DNA from 3 places in the Gordonibacter sp. RACS_AR68 genome. Region 1 is predicted to be linked to each of the others. Evidence: predicted binding sites of a transcription regulator. Region 1 holds the regulator's gene; each other region holds the start of a gene.

Region 1 (6,879 bases):
ATCGAGGAGCCCTACCTCAAGGCGAAGATCCTCATCCCGCCCGACTACGTGGGCGCGGTCATGGAGCTCACCACGGCGCGGCGCGGCACGTTCGTCACCATGAACTACCTGTCGCCCACCACGGTGGAGATGATCTGGGAGATCCCGCTGTCGGAGCTCATCATGGACTACTTCGACAAGCTGAAGTCCAACACGAAGGGCTACGCGAGCCTCGACTACGACTTCGACGGCTACAAGCCCTCCAAGCTGGTGAAGCTGGACATCCTGCTGTCGGGCAAGCCGGTGGACGCGCTGTCGTTCATCATCCACAAGGACAAGGCCTACGACCGCGGCCGCGTGCTCACGGAGAAGCTGCGCGGCATCATCCCGCGCCAGATGTTCGAGGTGCCCATCCAGGCCGCCATCGGCGGGCGCGTGCTGGCCCGCGAGACGGTGAAGGCGAAGCGAAAAGATGTGCTGGCGAAGTGCTACGGCGGCGACATCAGCCGCAAGCGCAAGCTCCTGGAGAAGCAGAAGGCCGGCAAGAAGCGCATGAAGAACATCGGCAACGTGGAAGTGCCGCAGGAGGCGTTCATGGCCATTTTGAAGGTGGACGATTAGCCTATGGATCGAGCTGTTCTCGCAATCTGCATCATCGCCATCGCAGTCCTTTCTGCGCTCGCGGTGCATCTGTTTTACAGGCAGCGGGGCAAGGCGCTCCCCAACGACCTGGGCAGTTTGGACGATGAGGGCTGGGGCTTGCTGAAGCGCCGTGTAGTCGGCTCGGTGGCTTTGGCGGCCGTTGCTGTGTTGGTAGGCTTCGTGTTGGCAAGGGTTCTCTGAGCAACGGCATTGGTGGTTCGGGGCGGCGTCCCCGCTTTGCGACTGATAGGTGCGAGAACATGGGCAAGAACGAAGAGTTCGACTGGTTGGACGATCCGTTCGACGAGAAGAAGGCCGCGCGCGAGCAGGTGCGGGCCTCCACGTCGGGCGGCACGAAAATGGCGCTCGGCTGCGGCTGCCTGCTGGCCGTGGCGGGCGTCGTGGTGCTGCTGGTATTCGCAGGCGTCAGCATGATCGACCTGCTGGCTGCCTAGCGCCGGGACGTGCATGCGCCCGGCCGTCCTCGAACCGACATGAGAAGGAGGAACCCGGTGAGAACGAACCCGGTCATAGAGAACATCCTGTCCCGCCGTTCCGTGCGCGCGTTTCGGGACGAGCCCGTCGCGCGCGAGGACCTGGAGGCCATCGTTGCATGCGGGCAGTGGGCGCCCTCGGCGATGAACCGCCAGGAGTGGACGTTCGTGGTGGTTGGCGACCGCGAACGCGTCGCGCGCCTGGCCGAGGTAATCCGCGTCGCGCTCGCTCGCGACGCCTACGACATGTACGGCCCCGCGGCCATCGTGATCGTGGCGCACGAGAAGGGCGCCCCGTTCGGCCGCGAGGACGACGGCTGCGCGATGCAGGGCATGATGCTGGCCGCCCACAGCCTGGGCCTGGGCAGCGTGTGGATCAACCAGCTGCAGGGCATCTGCGACGAGCCCGCCGTGCGCGCGGAGCTCGACGCGCTCGGCGTGCCGGCCACGGCCGAGGTGCATGGCGTGTGCGCCCTCGGCCACGCCGCCGCCGAGGGAACGGCGCACGACCGCAAGAGCCGCGTGGTGTGGGCGTAGCGCGCCGGCTGCCATTCCGGGGCGGGTTGCGCCGCCGAAGCCGCAAGGCCGCGCGCGACGCTTTCTCGCAAGGGCGACGGTGCCGGGAGCATGCCGCGCCCGAACGCCCTTCCTGCCAAAAAACGCGCGGTTTGGCAATCGAGAAGCGCGTTTCGAAGCGTGCTCGCTACAGGATACCGCTATAATCCCAGGTCGGTTTTTTCGACGATGGATCGCAATTGCCAAACCGCGCGTTTTTCGACATGCCGTGACGAAAACGCGGGCAAAGGAAGCAGGATATGCACGAGTTCTTCCAAAAGCACCGCCTTCTCCTCGCGCCCATGGCGGGCGTGAGCGACGAGGCGTTCCGAGCGCTCTGCCGCGAGCAGGGAGCCGACCTCGCCTTCACCGAGATGGTCTCGGCGAAGGGGCTCTCCTACGCCAACGAGAAGACGCGCCATCTACTGCACCTCGCGCCCGGCGAGGACCAGGTGGCCGTGCAGCTGTTCGGCCACGAGCCGGACACCATGGCCGCGCAGGCCGCCTGGATCGAGGACGAGATGGGGGAGTCGCTGGCGTACCTCGACATCAACATGGGCTGCCCTGCGCGCAAGATCGTGTCGAAGGGCGACGGCTCGGCGCTCATGCGCGACCCTGGGCTGGCCGCCGCCATCGTGCGCGCCGTGCGCTCGGCCGTGTCGCATCCCGTGACGGCGAAGTTCCGCCGCGGCTGGGCCCTGGGCGAGGAGACGGCGCCGGACTTCGCACGCCGCATGGAGGACGCGGGCGCGTGCGCCGTCGCGGTGCACGGCCGCTTCGCCGAGCAGCTCTACCGCGGCAGCGCCGACTGGGGCGTCGTCGCGCGCGTGAAGGAGGCCGTGGGCGTGCCCGTCATCGGCAACGGCGACGTTCGCACGGGCGTCGACGCCGTGGCGCTCACGGCGCGCACCGGCTGCGACGCGGTGATGATCGCCCGCGGCGCCGAGGGCAACCCCTGGGTGTTCGCCCAGGCGAAGGCCGCGCTCGCGGGCGCGGCCGAGCCGCCGGCCCCCGGCGCCCGCGAGCGCATCGCCATGGCCCGCCGCCACGCGCGGCTGCTCTCGCAGCGGGAGGGGAAGAACATCGTGCGCATGCGCAAGCACGCCATGTGGTACCTCGCGGGCCTGCCGGGCGCCGCCGCGGCGCGCGCGAGGATCAACGCCTGCGTGTCCGTCGAGGACTTCGACCGCGTGTTCGACGAGCTGCTCGCCTTGCTGGGCGAGCATGAACAGGAGGGCTAGACCATGCCGCACGACCCTTATCGCGCCCTGTACCTCCACCTTCCGTTCTGCGTGAGGCGGTGCGGGTACTGCGACTTCGCCACCTCGGCCGTCCCGGCCGACGCGCCGGAGATCGACGCGTACGTGGAGGACCTCTGCCTGCAGATACGCCGCAAGGCGAAGGAGGGCGAGCTCGGGGCGCTCGAGACGGTGTACGCGGGCGGCGGGACGCCGAGCCACATCGGCCTGGCGCGGCTGTCCATGCTGCTGTACACGCTGTCGCTGTCGATGCACCTGACGCCCGAGGTGGAGTGCACGATGGAGGCGAACCCGGAGAGCCTGACCGAGCGCATGGTGCGCGACGTGTGGGCGCTCGGGGTGAACCGCCTGTCCATCGGCGTGCAGAGCTTCGACGACGACGTGCTGCGCACGCTCGGGCGCGCCCATTCGGCCGACGACGCGCGCCGCGCCATCGAGGCGGCGCATACGCGCTTCGAGAACGTGAGCGTGGACCTCATGTGCGGCATCCCCGGCCAGAGCGCCGGGAGCTTCGAGGCAAGCGTGCGCGAGGCGGCGGCGCTCGGCGCGGCGCACGTGAGCGTGTACCCGCTGACCATCGAGGCGCACACGCCCTTCGATGCCGCCGTGCTCGCCGGCGAGCTGGAAGAGCCCGACGACGACGTGGAGGCCGCGCACATGGAGATCGCCGCGCGCGTGCTGGCCGAGGCCGGCTACGAGCGCTACGAGGTGGCGAGCTACGCCCGCCCCGGCTTCGCGTGCCGCCACAACATCGCGTACTGGACGGGCGTGCCGTACCTGGGGCTCGGCCGCTCGGCGGCCACGATGACCCAGAACGCGGAGCGCCGCATGCGCGTGCAGGACGGGCGGGTGACCGACGACTTGGATGCGCGCGGCATGGCCGCCGAGGACCTGATGCTGGGCATGCGCATGACCTGCGGCGTGTCCGACGAGCAGGTGGCGTGCGCCGCCGTCCTGCTGCCCGACGCCCCCGCCGTGCTCGCAGAATTGGAGGGGGAGGGCCTCGTCGTGCACGAAGGCGGGCGCTGGCGCCCCACCGATCGCGGCTGGCTGTGCGGCAACGAGCTGTACGGAAGGCTGTTCGACCTGGCGTAGGGCCTTCGCCGGCGACCCTTCCCCGCGCTCCTCCCGGCCGCCCGGCTCCGCCCATATGCACATTTCCTTCGCTTTTCTTAGCACTCTCTTGCATCGGCTGCTAAAATAGGTGCTCGGCGCCGACTCGTCAGAGCGGCGCTGCCGCGGGTGCGTGCCGAAAGCCGGCTCGGGCGCGCGGCGGAGACCGGTCAAGCGAGAGAGGAAGGTGGAGAGGCGTGCTATCCGATCGCAGGCAGCGGGTGCTGGCCGCGCTCATCGAGGAATACGTCGCGTGCGCCCTGCCGGTGGGCTCGCGCACGCTCACGGAGCGCTACCAACTGGGCGTGAGCCCGGCCACCGTGCGCAACGAGCTGTCGGTGCTCGAGGACGGCGGCTACATCACGCAGCCGCACACCTCGGCCGGGCGCATCCCCACCGACCACGGCTACCGCGCGTTCGTGGACAACCTGCTTGCCACCGACCTCGCGGGCGAGGACGAGCGCTACCGCCCCGTCGTGGACGAGCTGCGCCGCAGCGCGAGCGAGCTCGACGCGCTGCTCGAGCAGACGTCGTCGGCCCTCACGCGCATCACCGATTGCCTCTCCATCGTGTTGGCGCCGTCGGTTCTGAACCTGCATATCAAGCAGCTCTCGTTCATCTCGCTCAACGCGTACCGCGCGCTCGTGGTGCTCGTCACCGAGGACGGCCAGGTGTTCAACCGCCAGATGGAGTTCGCCGAGGAGGTGTCCTCGGACGACCTGGCGCGCGTGCAGGCGTTTCTGGGCGACGTGTTCACGGGCAAGTCGCTCCAGCAGATCGAGGACGGCCTGGGCCAGGGCATGGCCGAGGCGTTCCGCGACCCGCTCGTGCGCATGGCGCTCGACGAGGTGCTGTCGTGTTTGCAGGAGAGCGAGCTGTCGCGCGCCCATCGGCTGGGCGTGAGCTCGCTTCTGACGAAGCCCGAGTTCAGCCAGTCGCAGGCGCTGCTGCCCGTCATGCAGGTGCTCGAGGACGACACGGTCATGCTGCACATCCTGGACGACGCCGTGCGGCAGGGCGACGGCACGCCCAGCGTGCGCATCGGGCGCGAGAACGACGCGGCGGAGCTGGCCGGCGTGTCCGTGGTGGCCAGCCGCTACGGGCGCGGGGAGTCGGCCGGCGTCGTGGCCGTCATCGGGCCCACGCGCATGGACTATTCGAAGGTATTGCGGGCGGTGCGCATCGCGAGCGCGGCGCTTCAGGACGTATAGGGCTTGCACGGCGCCCGCACGAGGGGCGCCGTCAAACGAGGAAGGTACTGCAAGAGCAATGGCCAAGGATCTGTACGAGGTTCTGGGCGTTTCCAAGAACGCCACGGAGGACGAGATCAAGAAGGCGTTCCGACGCCGCGCGCGCGAGCTTCACCCCGACGTGAACAAGGCGCCCGACGCCGAGGACCAGTTCAAGGAGCTGAACGAGGCGTACGACGTGCTGAGCGACCCCGGCAAGCGCGCCCAGTACGACCGCTTCGGCACCATACCGGGCGCGGCGGGCGGCGGCAACCCCTACGGGGGCGGCGGCTACGTGGACTTCGAGGACCTGTTCGGCGGCGGCTTCGGCATGGGCGACATCTTCAGCTCGTTCTTCGGCGGGGCCGCGGGCGGGCGCCAGCAGCAGCGCCGCGAGGGCCGCGACATGGGCGTGGGCCTGCGCGTCACGCTGGAGGAGGTGGCCGCGGGCGCCAAGAAGGAGATCGTCTACGACCGCCTGGCGCCGTGCCCCGACTGCGACGGCTCGGGCCTCGGCCCCGACGGGCGCGAGATCACCTGCCCCGACTGCGGCGGCCAGGGCCGCGTGGTCTCGGTGCAGCACACGTTCCTCGGCGACATGCAGACGGCCACCACGTGCAAGACCTGCAACGGCACGGGCCGCTCGGTGGAGAACCCGTGTCCGGAATGCGAGGGCCAGGGCCGCGTGCCCGACCGCCAGCGCGTGACCGTGGAGGTGCCGGTGGGCATCCGCGACTCGCAGCAGCTGCGCCTGTCCGGGTTCGGCGAGGCGGGCATGCAGGGCGCGGCGCCCGGCGACCTCATCGTCACGGTGCGCATCCAGCCGCACGAGTTCTTCGAGCGCGACGGCGATCACCTGCACGCGCGGGCGAACGTGTCCATCGTGCAGGCCTCCCTCGGAGCCGAGATCGAGATCGACGGCATCTTCGAGGGCGAGAAGGTGCAGGTGCGCATACCCGAGGGCTGCCAGAACGAGCAGGTGGTGCGCGTGAAGGGCTTCGGCATGCCGAAGTTCCGCAGCGACGCGCGCGGCGACATGTTCGTGCACGTGAACGTGGTGGTGCCCAAGAAGCTCACGAAGAGGCAGCGCGAGCTCTTGGAGCAGCTGGCCGAGGAGTTGGGCGAGGACGTCTCCGACGAGCGCACGCCCCTGCAGAAGCTGCGCGACGCCTTCAACTAGCGGGCGAGCGATGTCCCTTCAGCATTTCTACCTCGACGAGCAGGTGCTCGCCGACGAGGTTGGCGAGTCGTTCCCGCTGCGCCTCGCGGCGGACGACGCGAGGCATGCGCGCGTGCTTCGGCTGGCGCCGGGCGAGCGCATCGCGGTGGTGGATGCCGCGCAGGACTACTTCGCCTGCGAGATCGTGTCCTTCGACGGCGAGGTGCCCCTCGTGCGCATCGCGCAGCGCTTCGAGCGCGCGGACGCAGGCCCGTCGGTGACGCTCGTGCAAGGCCTGGCCAAGGGCGACAAGATGGAGACGGTGATCCGCCACGCCACCGAGCTGGGCGTGGCGGCGTTTGTGTCGCTGGCATGCGAGCGCTCCGTCGTGCGGCTCGACGCGAAGAAGGCGGCGGCGAAGGCCGGGCGCTGGCGCGCCATCGCGAAGA
Region 2 (6,879 bases), on a different contig from region 1:
CCAGGCGCCGGTGCGCACGCCGTAGAACGGCGGCGTGTCCAGCTTCATCAGGCGGTACGCCTCCTTGTTGTAGTCCTCGTCGCGCCCTTGCTCGGCAAGGTGGTTGTAGCGCTGCCACGACTTCACCGTATTCTCCACGGGGATGTTCAGCTTCTCGGCCAGCTCCTCCATGGTGTCGGCCTGCTGGATGTAACCGGCCTCGATGAGCTTCTCGAACTCGGAGGCCATGGACTCGATGGTGCGGTTCGACGGCGCGCCGTTGTCGAACGGGTACAGGCGGCAGCAGCCCACCTCGTTCATCTGGCGCACCTGCTCGGCGTAATTCGCGTCCCAGATGTCGCAGTACGTGTGGTGCGGCTGCATATAGGCCGAATGCAGCATGTAGTCGTAGGGGCCGGACTCGTTGCAGAAGCGGTTGCCGTTCAGGTTCACCTTCATGAACGGCTGCTCGCCGAACCAGAACCACTCGCCCACCGTGCCGTTGCCAGCCGTCTGGTCGGGCTTGCAGCACGCACGGTTGAACGTGCACGCCGCGCCGAGCGGGTCCATCTGGCCGCCTGCCCACAGAGCCGCCTTGATGCCGTCGCCGGTGGGGTTGCCGCCCTTGCCGGGAGCCGCGATGCGCAGCGCCTGGTTCCACGGCTGGCGCGCCTCCATCATCTCCAGGTTGTTGCCGTAGCCGCCCGTGGATAGGATGACGCCCTTGCTGGCGTTGATGCGCAGGTAGTGGCGGTCGTTCACATCACGGGCGATCACGCCGGTCACGCGGCCGGAGCCATCCTGCTCGCACTTCACCAGCTCGGTGTTCCAGCGGAACTCGGCGCCCTTCTCCTGCGCGTATTCCATGAGCGACACGCCGAAGCTGAAGCTCTTGTCGTCCTTCGAGAGGGCAGTTTTTTCGGGACTGTGGCCGGTGGCCCACGCCTTGTCGCGCGCGCCCTGTCCCGTCGTGCCGATGGAGCCCTCGAAGTTCATGACCATGCGGCCGTCGCGCTCCACGATGCCGGTGATCCAGTCCAGCATGGGGCCGGACTCGTTCGCCCACAGCTTCACCAGGTCGTAGTTGATGAAGCCGTTGGCATAGCGGACAATGTCCTCCACGGCCTCCATCTTGTCGATCTCGAACTGGGGATACTCTGCGAACGACGCCTTCTGCAGAGCAGAGTCGATGGCGCCGATGTCCTCGCGCGGGTTCGCCACCTTGGACACGCGGTCGATGCCCAGCACGCGAGCGCCGTTCTCGGCGGCGGAGATGATGGCCGGCAGCCCACCGGTGCGGCAGCCCACCACCAACACCTCCACGTCCAGCGTCTCGGCGATATCGGCCTCGGGCACCTCGGGCGCCGATCCCAGCCAGGTTGGCGTGCCCGTCTCCCCGACGCGTGCGTTAGCGGGGGCTGCGGCGGCATCGACGGCGTAGCCGTTGCCGCACCCGGCCAGCGCGCTCGCCGCGGCGGCGCCCAGCGCGGTGATGCCCGCTCCCTTGAGGAAGCTGCGGCGCGAAAGTCCGCTGCGCTCGTTACTCATTGGGAGCCTCCCATCCCTCGGGCGCGGTCAGCGCATGGCATTCGTTGCACACGAGCGTGCTCTTCTCATGCACCTTATGGCAGTCGCCGCATTCAAGCGCGTAGTCCTGGTGGCTGGAGTGCGGGTTGTACTTCTCGTCGTTGCCCTCGAAGCCCCAGGTGCCTGCAACCACCTCGTCCATGCTGTGGCAGCCGCTGCGCGCGCAGAACTCCTCGGAGGCGAACTCCTTGCCCGTGGCCAACATGCCCGTGGCCTCGTCCATCGGATAGCTGTCGCTCGCCCATGCCATTGCCTCGGACACCTGCGTGGCGAACTCGGCCTCGTGGCAGCTCAGGCATGTGTCGCCGGCCGCCGCATGCTGCGTGACCAGCTTGCCCGGGTCGCCCTCGCTGTACGTCTCCACGTACTTGTCCATGGGGCTGTGGCAGATGGCGTTGCAGAAGCTGGGCTGCTCATGCCACACCCACGCCCCAATGCCGGCTACCAGCACCACCGCCACGATGACGCCCGCCACGATGACGCCGCGCCGCGCGCGTTTCGGCGCGGGGGCAGCCGGGTTGGCATCCTGCGAGGCACCGGCTGCCGGGGTGCCAGGGGCACTCGAGGCGCCCGGGGCGCTGTCGGCACCGGGAGCAGCCGGGGCACTCGGAGCCCCGATCGCGCCGTCTGCGCTATCCTTGTCGACCATGTCCTCCTCCTTCTCCTTCTCTGGTTCGATCGGTGAAACCCTTCGGCCGCATCATGCAGGCCAGCGGAGCAACCGACCATTACCCCCGTGGGGGCATTTTTACGTTTTTGCTGGTGAGAGGTTTAAATGGAAAGGGAATGGCACGGAGGGGAACCACCCTCCGAAGAAGCAGCCGCCCGTTGCCGAGGAGAGAGCGCAGCCAAAGCCTCCCGTTGTCGGGGGGGGGTGCACGGCCGAAGCCACCCGCCGCAGCGGCGGAGGGGCCTCGTTTCGCCTACGGCCGCAGGGGTGTCGACGCTCCATGCGGCAACTGCGCCAAAGGCGTGCAAGATAACGGCAAGGTGTGCATGGCGGATATGCAAGATACCGGCAAGATCGGCACGGCGGATACACAAGGATTGGGCAAGATCGGGGCGATTCCCCGACGGCGATATTGCGGTCGCCCGGCAAGGTTGCGGCGGTAGGATAGGGGAACGGAGCGCAGAGGCGGCGCGGTACCACATCCCTCTCCAACCTTATCCCCTCTTGCAGGGCGAAACGGGAAGGGGGTGGCAACCATGACCGATTTGGTTTTGCTTACGGCAATCCTTGAGCTGATCGCCAGCGCAGTGCATCTATCTGCGGCTATAATAGAAAGGCTCCCCGTCCGTAAGGACAAGGAGCGCTAACCAAAGCCAAACCGCCGAAGCGATTCGAGAGCCGTGGGGAGTCAACAGCTCCCTGCGGCTCGACTTGCATGATAGCAAAAAACCAAAGCGCGTGCCACTTATATCGAAGCCTTGGGCACGTCTATACCCATATTTCACATCCATCTTCGGCAGCCGATTCCCGCTGAAGCCCGAACCGTCCAAGGAGAGCCAGCCGTTGCTCGAGCGCGACCGGCAACCCCGCCTCCTATCCTTCTCTTTCATCCCAAGGGAGCATCTGCATGACAGGGATGTGGCGAGGGGTATTCGCTTTGGCGGCCCCAGATAGACGTGCGGGAAGGCAGGCGCGGCGGGGGATACTCTGGGCGAGGGTTGCGGGCATCTCCGCTTTCGCACTCGGAAGTTGACGAAACCGTAACTTTTAGCACTCGTTGCTTGACAGTGCTAATGCAACGTTTTATAACAGTCTCGTACAGAGAAAACCGCACAGATAGAGGCTTAGGTTTTCTCATTCGACCCGGCACCCGACCGACAAGCCGGATGCGCCGCCGAAGGGAGCCCGAGCCTCGCACGACACGTAGGAGAGTGATTAGTATGGCCATGATGGTACCCATGCGGAGGAACCGCAACCTGCTGAGCGAGCTGATGACCGACCCGTTCGACGCGTTCTTCAACGCGGCCTCGGCCCCGATGCAGGCGATGCAGAAGATGTCGCCCACGCTCATGCGCACCGACATCAAGGAGACGGACGGCGGCTACGAGCTGACCATCGACCTGCCGGGCTTCAAGAAGGACGACGTGCAGGCCGAACTCAAGGATGGCTACCTTACCATCAACGCGCAGACGCAGAGCGAGTCCGAGGACAAGGACGAGGAAGGCACCTACGTGCGCAAGGAGCGCTTCAGCGGCAAGTGCAGCCGCACGTTCTACGTGGGCGACGACGTGGAGGAAGACGACATCAAGGCGAAGTTCGAGGACGGCGTGCTGAAGATCGCCGTGCCGAAGAAGCAGGAGCAGCCGAAGCTCGAGGAGAAGAAGACCATCGCCATCGAGGGCTAGTTCTGCGAGGTACACGGCCAGTGCGCAAGGGAAGGCGACCGCAAGGTCGCCTTCCTGCTATGATGGGACGCAAGCCATTCGCAGCACTATCGAGGAGGAACCATGGACGACGAGACGCGGCGCGGGATCGAGGCGTTCCGGCGCTGGGTGGACGAGACGAAGCCGGGACGCATGGTGTTCTTCGGCGGGGCGGGCGTGTCCACCGAGAGCGGAATCCCCGACTTCCGCAGCCCCGACGGGCTGTACGCGCAGAAGTACCCCCATCCACCCGAGCAGATGATCTCGCGCAGCTTTTTCGACGCGCATCCGGCGGAGTTCTTTGCCTTCTACGGCGACCGCATGCTCGCGCTGGACGCCCAGCCCAACCGCGCGCACCGGAAGCTGGCGGACCTGGAGCGGGCCGGAACCCTGTCCGCCGTGGTCACGCAGAACATCGACGGCCTGCACCAGAAGGCCGGCAGCGAGCGCGTGCTGGAGCTGCACGGCAGCGTGCTGCGGAACTTCTGCATGGATTGCGGCGCGGCATACCCGGTAGACGAGCTGCTGCGCCTACGCGACGAGGCCGCTGACGGCGTGCCGCGCTGCCCCGCGTGCGGCGGCATCGTGAAACCCGACGTCGTGCTGTACGAGGAGGCGCTCGACGAGCGCACGCTCCAAGGATCCGTCGACGCCATCGCCCATGCCGACCTCCTGGTGGTGGCGGGCACGTCGCTTTCCGTGTACCCGGCAGCGGGCCTTATCGATTTCTTCCAGGGCGACCACCTGGTCATCGTGAACCGCACCCCCACCCCGCGCGACCGCCAGGCCGACCTCTGCCTGGCCGCGAACGTGGGCGACGCGTTCGACTTCTAGCCGCAACCGCAACCCGTCCTCCCACGCTCCGCCGAGCAACGCGAACGAATGTTTCACGTGAAACATCGGCGCCTGCTCCCGGAAAAACGAGCGGGATGGCACGTCAAGCTACCGAGAAGGAGCAACCCTATGCCCGAAGCCGCCAGCAAAGCCCCTGCCGTCCCCGCCGCCGATGCCGCCGCCAGCGCTGCCACGCCCACGCCCACGCTCGCCGGCCTGCGCCAAGTGTCCGACGGCTGGATAAAGAAGTACGTGCTGACGTACACGATGCCCGACGGCTCGGCCTACGAGTACGAGAGCGCCTCGCGCAAGGGGCCGGAGGCGTACCGCGCCGAGCTGGAGGCGCACGCGCGCGGCGAGAGCGCGGCATCCGACGCCGTGTGCATCGTTCCGCAGACACCAGACGGCCGGCTGCTGCTCATACGCGAGTTCCGCTACCCGCTGAACAGCTGGTGCATCGCGTTTCCCGCCGGGCTCGTGGACCCCGGCGAGGACCTTGCGGCAGCCGTGGACCGCGAGCTGCGCGAGGAGACGGGCTATGCGCTGCGCGCCGACCTGGGCGCCGCGGCGCTCGACCCGCTGCCGCAGGCGGGCTTCTCGTCCACCGGCCTCACCGACGAGACGGTGCAGGTGGTGTTCGCGCAGGTGGAGCGCGTGGCTGATGCCCAGCCCGAACCCTCCGAGCTCATCGAGCCGTTCCTGCTGCCCATCGCCGACGTCCCGCGCTTCCTCGCCGAGAACGACACGCCCATCGGCACCCGCGCGCAACTCGTGCTGGAAGCGTTCGCGCGCCGCCGCTAGGTGCCGAACCTTCGACCCCCGCGCGCCCCGGCCGCACCGCTCGCGGACACCGCCGCGCGTGGCCGCTGCCAGGGCGCTCGAGCAGCTGGGGCGAGGTAGCGAGCGACGCCCGCCCGCTACCTCGCCCTCACGCAGGCGTGGATGCCGCCGCGCAGGTTCGGAACGCCCTGGGCGGGGTCGAGGTTCCAATCCGCGTCGGGGAACAGCATGCCGTCGTTGTGGAGGCAGGCGCCGCTCAAGCCGGCCGCAACGCCCGGGGCCGTTTCAGGCTTCCACCAGCCGTGCGGCACGCGCAGCGTACCCGCAGGCTGCGCCTCGTCCAGGTGGGAGAGCAGCTCCACCTGCCCGTACGCCGTCTCCACCGAGCACCATACACCCTCGCCGATACCCTCGGCCGCAGCATCGGCCGGGTTGATGAAGAACCGCGGTTCCGGTTCCTGCGCGCGCAGCGCGGGCATCTGGTGCAAATTCGTGTTGTACGACTTCCGCTCGCGGAAGCCCGCGAACGCCACGTAAGGGTACGCGCCCTCCGGCGCCGCCTCGCAGCCGGGGTCGGACGGTTCCTCGTAGAAAGGCAGCGGGTCGAAGCCCAGCTCGGCCAGCACGGAGCTGGCGAGCTCCACCTTGCCGGAGGGCGTGACGAACCGTCCCGCGGCCGGCACCTCCGTTTCCACCGCTTGGCGCACGGCAAGCTCGTCCCAGGTCAAGCCGAGCGGCGCCAGGCGCCAATCGTACAGCTCGTGCTCGTCCTCCCACGGGAATTGATCGGCAAAGCCCAGGCGGTCGGCCAGCCCCTTCACCACGTAGTACCAGCTCTTGCACGAGCCTGCCGGCTCGCAGAACGCCTGCTCGCACACGAACGCCGGCGCCACCTCGAACTGCGGCGACAGCACGTCGCGCTCGGCCCACATGTCGCCCGGCAGCACGTAGTCGGCCAACTGCGCCGTGGGCGTGAGCCAGTGCTCGAAGGCCACCACGAGATCCTGGTTCATGAAGCCCTCGACGATGCCCTGTTGGCCTGCATAGCTCATGACCGTGTTGTTCGCCACGGAAAACACGGCCTTCACCGGATACGGCCCCTCGCCGCGCATGGCGGCGAACAGCGCGGAGGGGTCGCAGGAGCACGCCTCGGCCATGAGGTCTGGTTCGTAGGTTATGCCCACGCGCTCGTTCGCCTGCCGGTAGAGCTCCGACGCCCTGAACGTGAGCAGCGGGTGCGCCTCCGCCCCCAGCTGCAGGACACGCTTCTCGGGCGGGAGCAGATCGAACGCGGCCAGCTGGGAGTTCGTCACGCCGCCCAGGGAA
Region 3 (6,879 bases), on a different contig from region 1:
GTACAAACGCGTGCAGGGCTTCCCTGACGACTGGCCGATATGCGGCAATATCTTGGACAAGTACCGACAGATCGGCAATGCAGTACCCACGGCCCTGGGCGAGGCGATCGGCAGGGCGATCATCGATGACATGAACGGCGTGAAGCCCCAGAAGCGTTTCGCCGAATTTAAATACTCGCGCTACCGCCGAACCAGCGAGGAGACATGGTCATGCTGAAGACCGTCGTTAGCACACGATGCCCTTCAGCATCAGAACGTCGTTAAGGGTTGTACCGAGATTGCTGGATCTCAAAGCCGAGGTCATCTCCGCCTGCAGCCTTTCACGGCACTCCTCGCGTGCCTGGACGATGTCGCCGATGTCTATGAGGTTCACGTCGTTGACAAGTCCTTCAACGGAATCGAAACCGGTAAGCCATGTCCAAAAAGCAGATCCAGCGAGATACCGATACTCGAATCCGTTCATATCCTGATTCGCTTGATCGCGCATATCGGCATGATAGACACGCATTTCATCGATGGATCTGTTGTTCCGTAGCACGCAAAACGCCGGGAGAACACGCTGATTGCTAGCACGGCGGAATCTTGCTTGCGCCTCGCACTTGTCTTTGAGCTCGCGAAGCTCTTGCACGAAAGATGATGAATTCGTGGTGTTCGACTGGGACTTGAGCTCGCACACGTAAAGGTCTCCCTCTCGAACGGTCATCATGTCTCCCGTGTCGAGCGTGTCGGAAGATATAGAGGCAATTATCGCTTGCCACGTTGTGCCCATGACGGTCTCTTCGCTTGAGCTTTCGCAAGCTCTAAAGGACTCCTCCACGAACTCCTCCGCCGTGGCGACACCCCGAGCAGCGAACATAACAACATCCTTGCTCAAAAGCTTCTTCAAATTGATCTTCGTTCTATCACGATACCATGCTGCCCGCTTCGCAGAAAACTCAGTGAGCGCGGCGTAGGCTATGTCGCGCCGCGCCTGGATGCTGTCCTTTTCAACAACCTCAAGAAGCCGCTGACGGATATTTCGGTTAGCACCTTCCATTAAGCCCTCCTAACCCAGGTGAGCCACTCGTCATTCCTCTGCCCCCTTCATGTAGTTGGTGCGCACGGCGGCGGCCAGCATGAGGTAGTCCTCGGGCACGGTGAGCTTGATGTTGTCGCGCTTGCCCTCCACCACGAGCACGCGGCCGCCCAAGCGCTCGATGAGCGAGGAGTCGTCGGTGCCCATGAAGCCGTCGGAGAGCGCCGAGGCGTGCGCGCGGCGGTAGATGCCGGCGCGGAACACCTGCGGGGTCTGCGCGTTCCAGAACACGCGGCGATCGGGCGTGCCCACGATCACGCCGTTCTCCACCACCTTCAAGGTGTCCACCGCCGGGTGCGCCACCACGGCGCCGTCGCAGTCGATGTTGCCCTTGAGCGTGGCGATGGTGTGCGCGATGAGGTCGGGCGAGATGAGCGGGCGGGCGCCGTCGTGCAGGATGACGTACTCGTAGTCGTCCGGCACGAACTCCAGGCCCGAGAACGCCGATTCCTGGCGGCTGGGGCCCGAGGGCGCCACCACGATGGGCGTGACGAACGGGAACGGGTCGATGGCGCGCTTGAGGTACTCGTCGCAGCGGTCCTCGGGGCACACGATGACGATGAGCCCGATGTCGCCCACAGCGTCGAAGGCCTCGGCCGACCAGGTGAGGATGGGCTTGCCCGCTATCTCCACGAGCTGCTTGCCGCCCTCCTTGCCGAAGCGCTCCCCCGTGCCGCCGGCCAGTATGATGGCCGCGGTCTGCGGGTTCTTGTCGACCTCGCCCTTCAGCCCGTGCAGCGACTGCGCGATCGTGTCGATGTCCAAGCTGTCGCACGCCAGCTCAGGCGCGCGCAGCACCTCCGACGAGAACACGGGATCGATTGTCTTGGTCATGGGATCTTCCTCTCCGCCTTGCGCTGTTCCGTTTCCGCCCCGCCCGCTGCGCCCGCGGACTTAGTCCCGCTCGCCCGGTTGGCGCACGGTGATCTCCTGCGCCTTCAGCGACACGCGGGAATGCGGCGGGATCGACGAGGTGACGAACGCGGAACCGGCGATGACCGACCCCTTCCCGATCACCGTCTCGCCGCCGAGCACCGAGGCGTTGGAGTAGATGGTCACGTCGTCCTCGATGGTGGGATGGCGCCGCACCCCCGCGAGCCGCTGCCCGCCGCGCGTGGACAGCGCACCGAGCGTCACGCCTTGGTAGAGCTTCACGTGGTCGCCGATGACGGTGGTCTCGCCTATCACCACGCCCGTGCCGTGGTCGATGAAGAAGTACTCGCCGATCTCGGCCCCCGCGCCGATGTCGATGCCCGTGCCGCTGTGCGCGAGCTCGGTCATGATGCGCGGGATGATGGGCACGTTCTGCTGGTAGAGCACGTGCGCGATACGGTACACGTAGATGGCGTACAGGCCTGGATACGAGAAGATGACCTCCTCCTTCGAGCCGGCGGCCGGATCTCCGTCGTAGAGCGCCTGAACATCGGTGAGCAGCACCCGCTGGATGCTGGGAAGCTCGTCGAAAAACACCGTGCACACCTCCGAGGCGCGATCGCAGATGCGCTCGGGAGTCCCGCCGCACAGCGAGCGGGCCGGATCGGCCTCCTCGGCGTCGCGGTCGTCGGACGTGTAGGCGAGGGCGAGGACGATCTGCTCGCGCAGCGCCCGCTCGATCTGGATGAGCGTCTCGCCGATGAAGTACTCCGGACTCGTGGACGGCGTGAGCATCTCGTCGCCGAAATAGCCCGGAAACAGCACCCGCCGCAAGTCCTTGAGAACCCCCTTCACGGCCGAGCGGCTGGGAAACTGCCGCCCCGGTTTCGTGAAGAATATCTCGTCGGCCTCGTAGTTCTTCTCGATGCCCTTCACGATGCGATCGAGGTTGTCTCCGAACATAGAACCTCCTGTAGTCGGTCGGTTGAGCGAAGCTCGCATAGGCGCCGCAGGGCATGGGCTCTGCCCTTGCCGCCCAACAGGCGGCCCGTCGCAGGTCGTCGGCAAGGGCAGAGCCCATGCCCCGCAAACGGGCCGAACGATGCAGCAATCAGCGTTTCCCCAGTATACGACAAATGCGGGTCCAGAACGCAAGAAACCCCTGCTCCCCGGGCGCCAGATGCGAGCCCAGGGAACAGGGGAGCTTTTTTCAGGGGGAGCGCTAGTCTGCCGCGCCGCCCGACATCGACCCGCCGCCACGCACGCCGGCATGGCCCAGGTCGTAGTTCGTCAGCAGCAGCTCGGCATCACGCGCGATGCTGTCGCGCTTCCGCGGCTCCGGGACAACGCCCGAGCCCTGGGTGAACACGAGCTCGCCGTCCACTGCATCCACGTCGATGATCGACCCCGTGGACCACTTGCCCTCGAGTATCTCCTCGGACAGCGGGTCCTCCAGCAAGCGCTGGATGGCACGGCGCAGCGGGCGCGCGCCGAACGTGGCATCGGTGCCCTCCTTGGCGATGAGCTTGCACGCCGTGTCGGTCAGGTTGATGGACATGTTCTGCGCGATCAGGCGCTCGCGCAGGTCGGCCACCATGAGCTTCACGATCTCGGCGATCTGCTCGTCGTTCAGGCTCTTGAACACGATGATCTCGTCGATGCGGTTCAGGAACTCGGGACGGAACAGCTTCTTCATCTCGGACATGACGCGGCTCTTTATCTCCTTGTCGGAGAGGCCCGCGTGCTCCTCGGTGGAGAAGCCGAGCGTCGTCGGCCGCGCGATCTCGCGCGCGCCCACGTTCGACGTCATGATGATGACCGTGTTGCGGAAGTCGACCGTGCGGCCCTGCGCGTCCGTCAAGCGGCCCTCCTCCAAGATCTGGAGCAGGATGTTGAACACGTCGGGGTGCGCCTTCTCGATCTCGTCGAACAGCACCACCGAGTAGGGGCGCTGGCGAACGGCCTTCGTCAGCTGGCCGCCCTCGTCGAAGCCCACGTAGCCCGGAGGGCTGCCGACCAGGCGGGACACGCTGTGCTTCTCCATGTACTCGGACATGTCGAAGGACAGGAGCGCATCCTCGGAGTTGAACAGGAACTCGGCCAGCGCCTTCGAGAGCTCCGTCTTGCCCACGCCCGAGGGGCCCAGGAAGATGAACGAGCCGGCGGGCCGCTTCGGATCCTTGAGGCCCGAGCGCGAGCGGCGGATGGCCTTCGACAGCGCCGTGACGGCCTCTTCCTGGCCCACGACGCGCTCGTGCAGCACGCTCTCCATGCGCAGCAGCTTCTCGGTCTCGGCCTCGGTGAGGTTCGATACCGGCACGCCCGTGGTCATGGACACCACGTCGGCGATGTCCTCCACCGTCACCTGCTGGATGGTCTTCTGGGCATTCTCCTCCCAGTCCTTCTCGGCCTGGGCGCGCTTGTCCTTGAGCTGGGCCTCCTCGTCGCGCAGCTGGGCGGCGCGCTCGAAGTCCTGGGCGGCGATGGCACCGTCCTTCTCGGCGCGGAGCTTGCGCAGGTCCTCGTCCAGGTCGCGCAGCTCCTTCGGCAGCGTCATGTTGCGGATGCGCATGCGGGCGCCGGCCTCGTCGAGCACGTCGATGGCCTTGTCGGGCAGGAAGCGGTCCTGGATGTAGCGGTCGGCCAGCGTCACGGCCGCCTGCAGCGCCTCGTCGGTGAAGTGTACCTGGTGATGCGCCTCGTAGCGGTCGCGCAGGCCCTCCATGATGCGCAGCGCCTGCTCCTCGTTCGGCTCGCCCACGGTGATGGGCTGGAAGCGGCGCTCCAGCGCGGAGTCCTTCTCCAGGTGCTTGCGGTACTCGTCGATGGTGGTGGCGCCGATGACCTGGATCTCGCCGCGCGACAGCGGCGGCTTCAGGATGGCGGCCGCGTCGATGGAGCCCTCGGCCGATCCCGCGCCGATGAGCGTGTGCATCTCGTCGATGAACAGGATGATGTCGCCCGCGTCCATGACCTCCTTGATGCACTTCTTCAGGCGCTCCTCGAACTCGCCGCGGTACTTCGACCCGGCCACGAGCGCGCTCACGTCGAGCGTGAACAGGCGCTTGTCGCGCAGGATGTCCGGCACCTGGTTCGACACGATGAGCTGCGCCAGGCCCTCGGCCACGGCGGTCTTGCCCACGCCCGGCTCGCCGATGAGCAGCGGGTTGTTCTTCTGGCGGCGCGAGAGCACCTGCATGACGCGCTCGATCTCGCCCGCGCGGCCGATGACCGGGTCCAGCTTGCCGTCGCGCGCCTTCTGCGTGAGGTCGGTGCCGAACTCCTTGAGCACGCTGTCGGAGCCTTGGCCTTGGGGGTCGAACGCGTTGCGCCCGGCGTACACGGGGCTCTGCCCCACGAGGTCGTTCAGCGCGCTGCGCACGTCGTCGCCGGAGATGCCCAGGCGCGTGAGCACCTCGAGCGCGGTACCGTCGCCCTCGCGCACGATGCCGAGCAGCAGATGCTCGGTGGATATGTAGGATTGGCCCATCTGCATGGCCTCGCGCAGGCTGTTCTCCAGCACGCGCTTGACGCGGGGCGTGAAGGAGAGATGCCCGGACACGTCGGTGTCCTCGTCGATGGCCACCACCTGGCGGATAGCCTGCACCACGGCGTCGTACTTCACGCCCTTGCGGTCGAGGGCCTGGGCGGCCAGTCCGTCCTTCTCTTGTATAAGGCCGAGCAGGATGTGCTCGGTGCCCACGTAGGGCTGGTGGAGCGAGCGGGCCTCGTCCTGCGCCAGGACGAGCACCTTGCGCGCTTTGTCCGTAAACTTCTCAAATGACATGCTAGCCTCTATTCTCTTCTCGCAGAGTCTATCGTATGGTTCCGTGCCATCTTAGCACTCTTGTATTGAGAGTGCCAATGCCGCATATGGCCGCACACGCTCGCTCCACAAGCGCAGGCGGCGGCGACCCGTTCATCCTATCACGACCTCCGGCTGCGCGCTGCCGTGCCCCCCGATGCCTCCAAAAGTGCTCACTTCTGACGAGGTTCTGACACGTGCGGGGTTTTTCGCAGGAGCGCACCTCGCGATGTCCGGCTGCCGCTGCTCGAGCCTCCCACGAACCGCCCACCTCGGATACGAGTTCTGCGGCACGTTCGCGCCCGACGAGAGCCGCCCCTACGGATCAGGGGCCAGGAAGCCGCTCACCTCGCCGGAGAAAATAGCGTCCTGCCTGCGAAAACTCGACGGCGTTCGAGGAGCGAAAGCCCTGCGCACAGCCCTCCCCCACATCATGGAGGGCTCGGCCTCGCCGCGCGAATCAACGCTGGCCGAGCTCGTGACCCTTCCCTGTCTGCGCGGAGGAAGCGGCATCAAGCACCCCTTGATGAACGCTGTCGTCCCCATACCCGAGCGCAGCCGCTGGGTCACCGGCCGCTCGCATTTGCGCTGCGACCTTATCTGGCCCGATGAGCGTGTGGCCGTGGAGTACGACAGCACGCTCTGCCACACCGGAGCCGAGCGCATCGCCGAGGACGCCGCCCGCAAGGATGCGCTCGAGGCACTCGGATTCACGGTGGTGACCGCCACCTGGAAACAGGTGGAAAACTACCAGGAGTACAACCGGTTCGCCAAGGCGCTGGCGAAGCACCTCGGCACGAGGGCCAGGCCCGTCTGCTCCGAATACCCCGCGCGCCAGCTCGCCCTCCGAAGGGAGCTGCTCGGCTGAGCGCAATCCGCCTCGCGCGCGGCGATTCGCCACGCTCGTGGCAGAAAATGGCGCTAGTTTATCATCGGCTTTTTCGGTCAGGCACACCGGTTTGAGAGACATGAACATGACCTGGCCCTTTGCGAATGCCCTTCGAGAAGGAGCCTTCAGCAGCCGGCTTCCGGCATCTCGAATGATCAACTATCGTCAAAACCTGCCACGAAACCGGGTTTCCCGTGCGCTGGGGCGTCTTAGACGCAAGAAGGCCGCCCGAGCGGG

Evidence for each region. Region 1 encodes HrcA, which represses chaperone genes, less so after heat shock. Its sites were predicted from a motif close to TNTTAGCANNCNNNNNNNNNGNNTGCTAANA; they were not measured.
Region 2: the regulator HrcA is predicted to act here: its motif matches at 3,282-3,312, upstream of K9U15_RS02820 (Hsp20/alpha crystallin family protein).
Region 3: the regulator HrcA is predicted to act here: its motif matches at 5,785-5,815, upstream of K9U15_RS04335 (ATP-dependent Clp protease ATP-binding subunit).

The regions. Positions count from the first base shown of each region.
Region 1 covers NZ_JAIPUP010000003.1:42,633-49,511, reverse strand. The annotation lists gene lepA (translation elongation factor 4) at 1-600, shown strand, start outside; gene K9U15_RS07420 (hypothetical protein) at 604-822, shown strand; gene K9U15_RS07415 (hypothetical protein) at 882-1,076, shown strand; gene K9U15_RS07410 (nitroreductase) at 1,134-1,652, shown strand; gene dusB (tRNA dihydrouridine synthase DusB) at 1,931-2,911, shown strand; gene hemW (radical SAM family heme chaperone HemW) at 2,915-4,024, shown strand; gene hrcA (heat-inducible transcriptional repressor HrcA) at 4,240-5,253, shown strand; gene dnaJ (molecular chaperone DnaJ) at 5,312-6,451, shown strand; gene K9U15_RS07385 (16S rRNA (uracil(1498)-N(3))-methyltransferase) at 6,462-6,879, shown strand, end outside.
Region 2 covers NZ_JAIPUP010000001.1:655,809-662,687, reverse strand. The annotation lists gene K9U15_RS02830 (FAD-binding protein) at 1-1,527, opposite strand, end outside; gene K9U15_RS02825 (cytochrome c3 family protein) at 1,520-2,215, opposite strand; gene K9U15_RS02820 (Hsp20/alpha crystallin family protein) at 3,457-3,921, shown strand; gene K9U15_RS02815 (NAD-dependent protein deacylase) at 4,024-4,773, shown strand; gene K9U15_RS02810 (NUDIX hydrolase) at 4,903-5,574, shown strand; gene K9U15_RS02805 (molybdopterin-dependent oxidoreductase) at 5,691-6,879, opposite strand, start outside.
Region 3 covers NZ_JAIPUP010000001.1:1,003,144-1,010,022, reverse strand. The annotation lists gene K9U15_RS04355 (DNA cytosine methyltransferase) at 1-217, shown strand, start outside; gene K9U15_RS04350 (PmeII family type II restriction endonuclease) at 227-1,036, opposite strand; gene ispD (2-C-methyl-D-erythritol 4-phosphate cytidylyltransferase) at 1,067-1,909, opposite strand; gene K9U15_RS04340 (serine O-acetyltransferase) at 1,970-2,911, opposite strand; gene K9U15_RS04335 (ATP-dependent Clp protease ATP-binding subunit) at 3,171-5,735, opposite strand; gene K9U15_RS04330 (hypothetical protein) at 5,983-6,621, shown strand.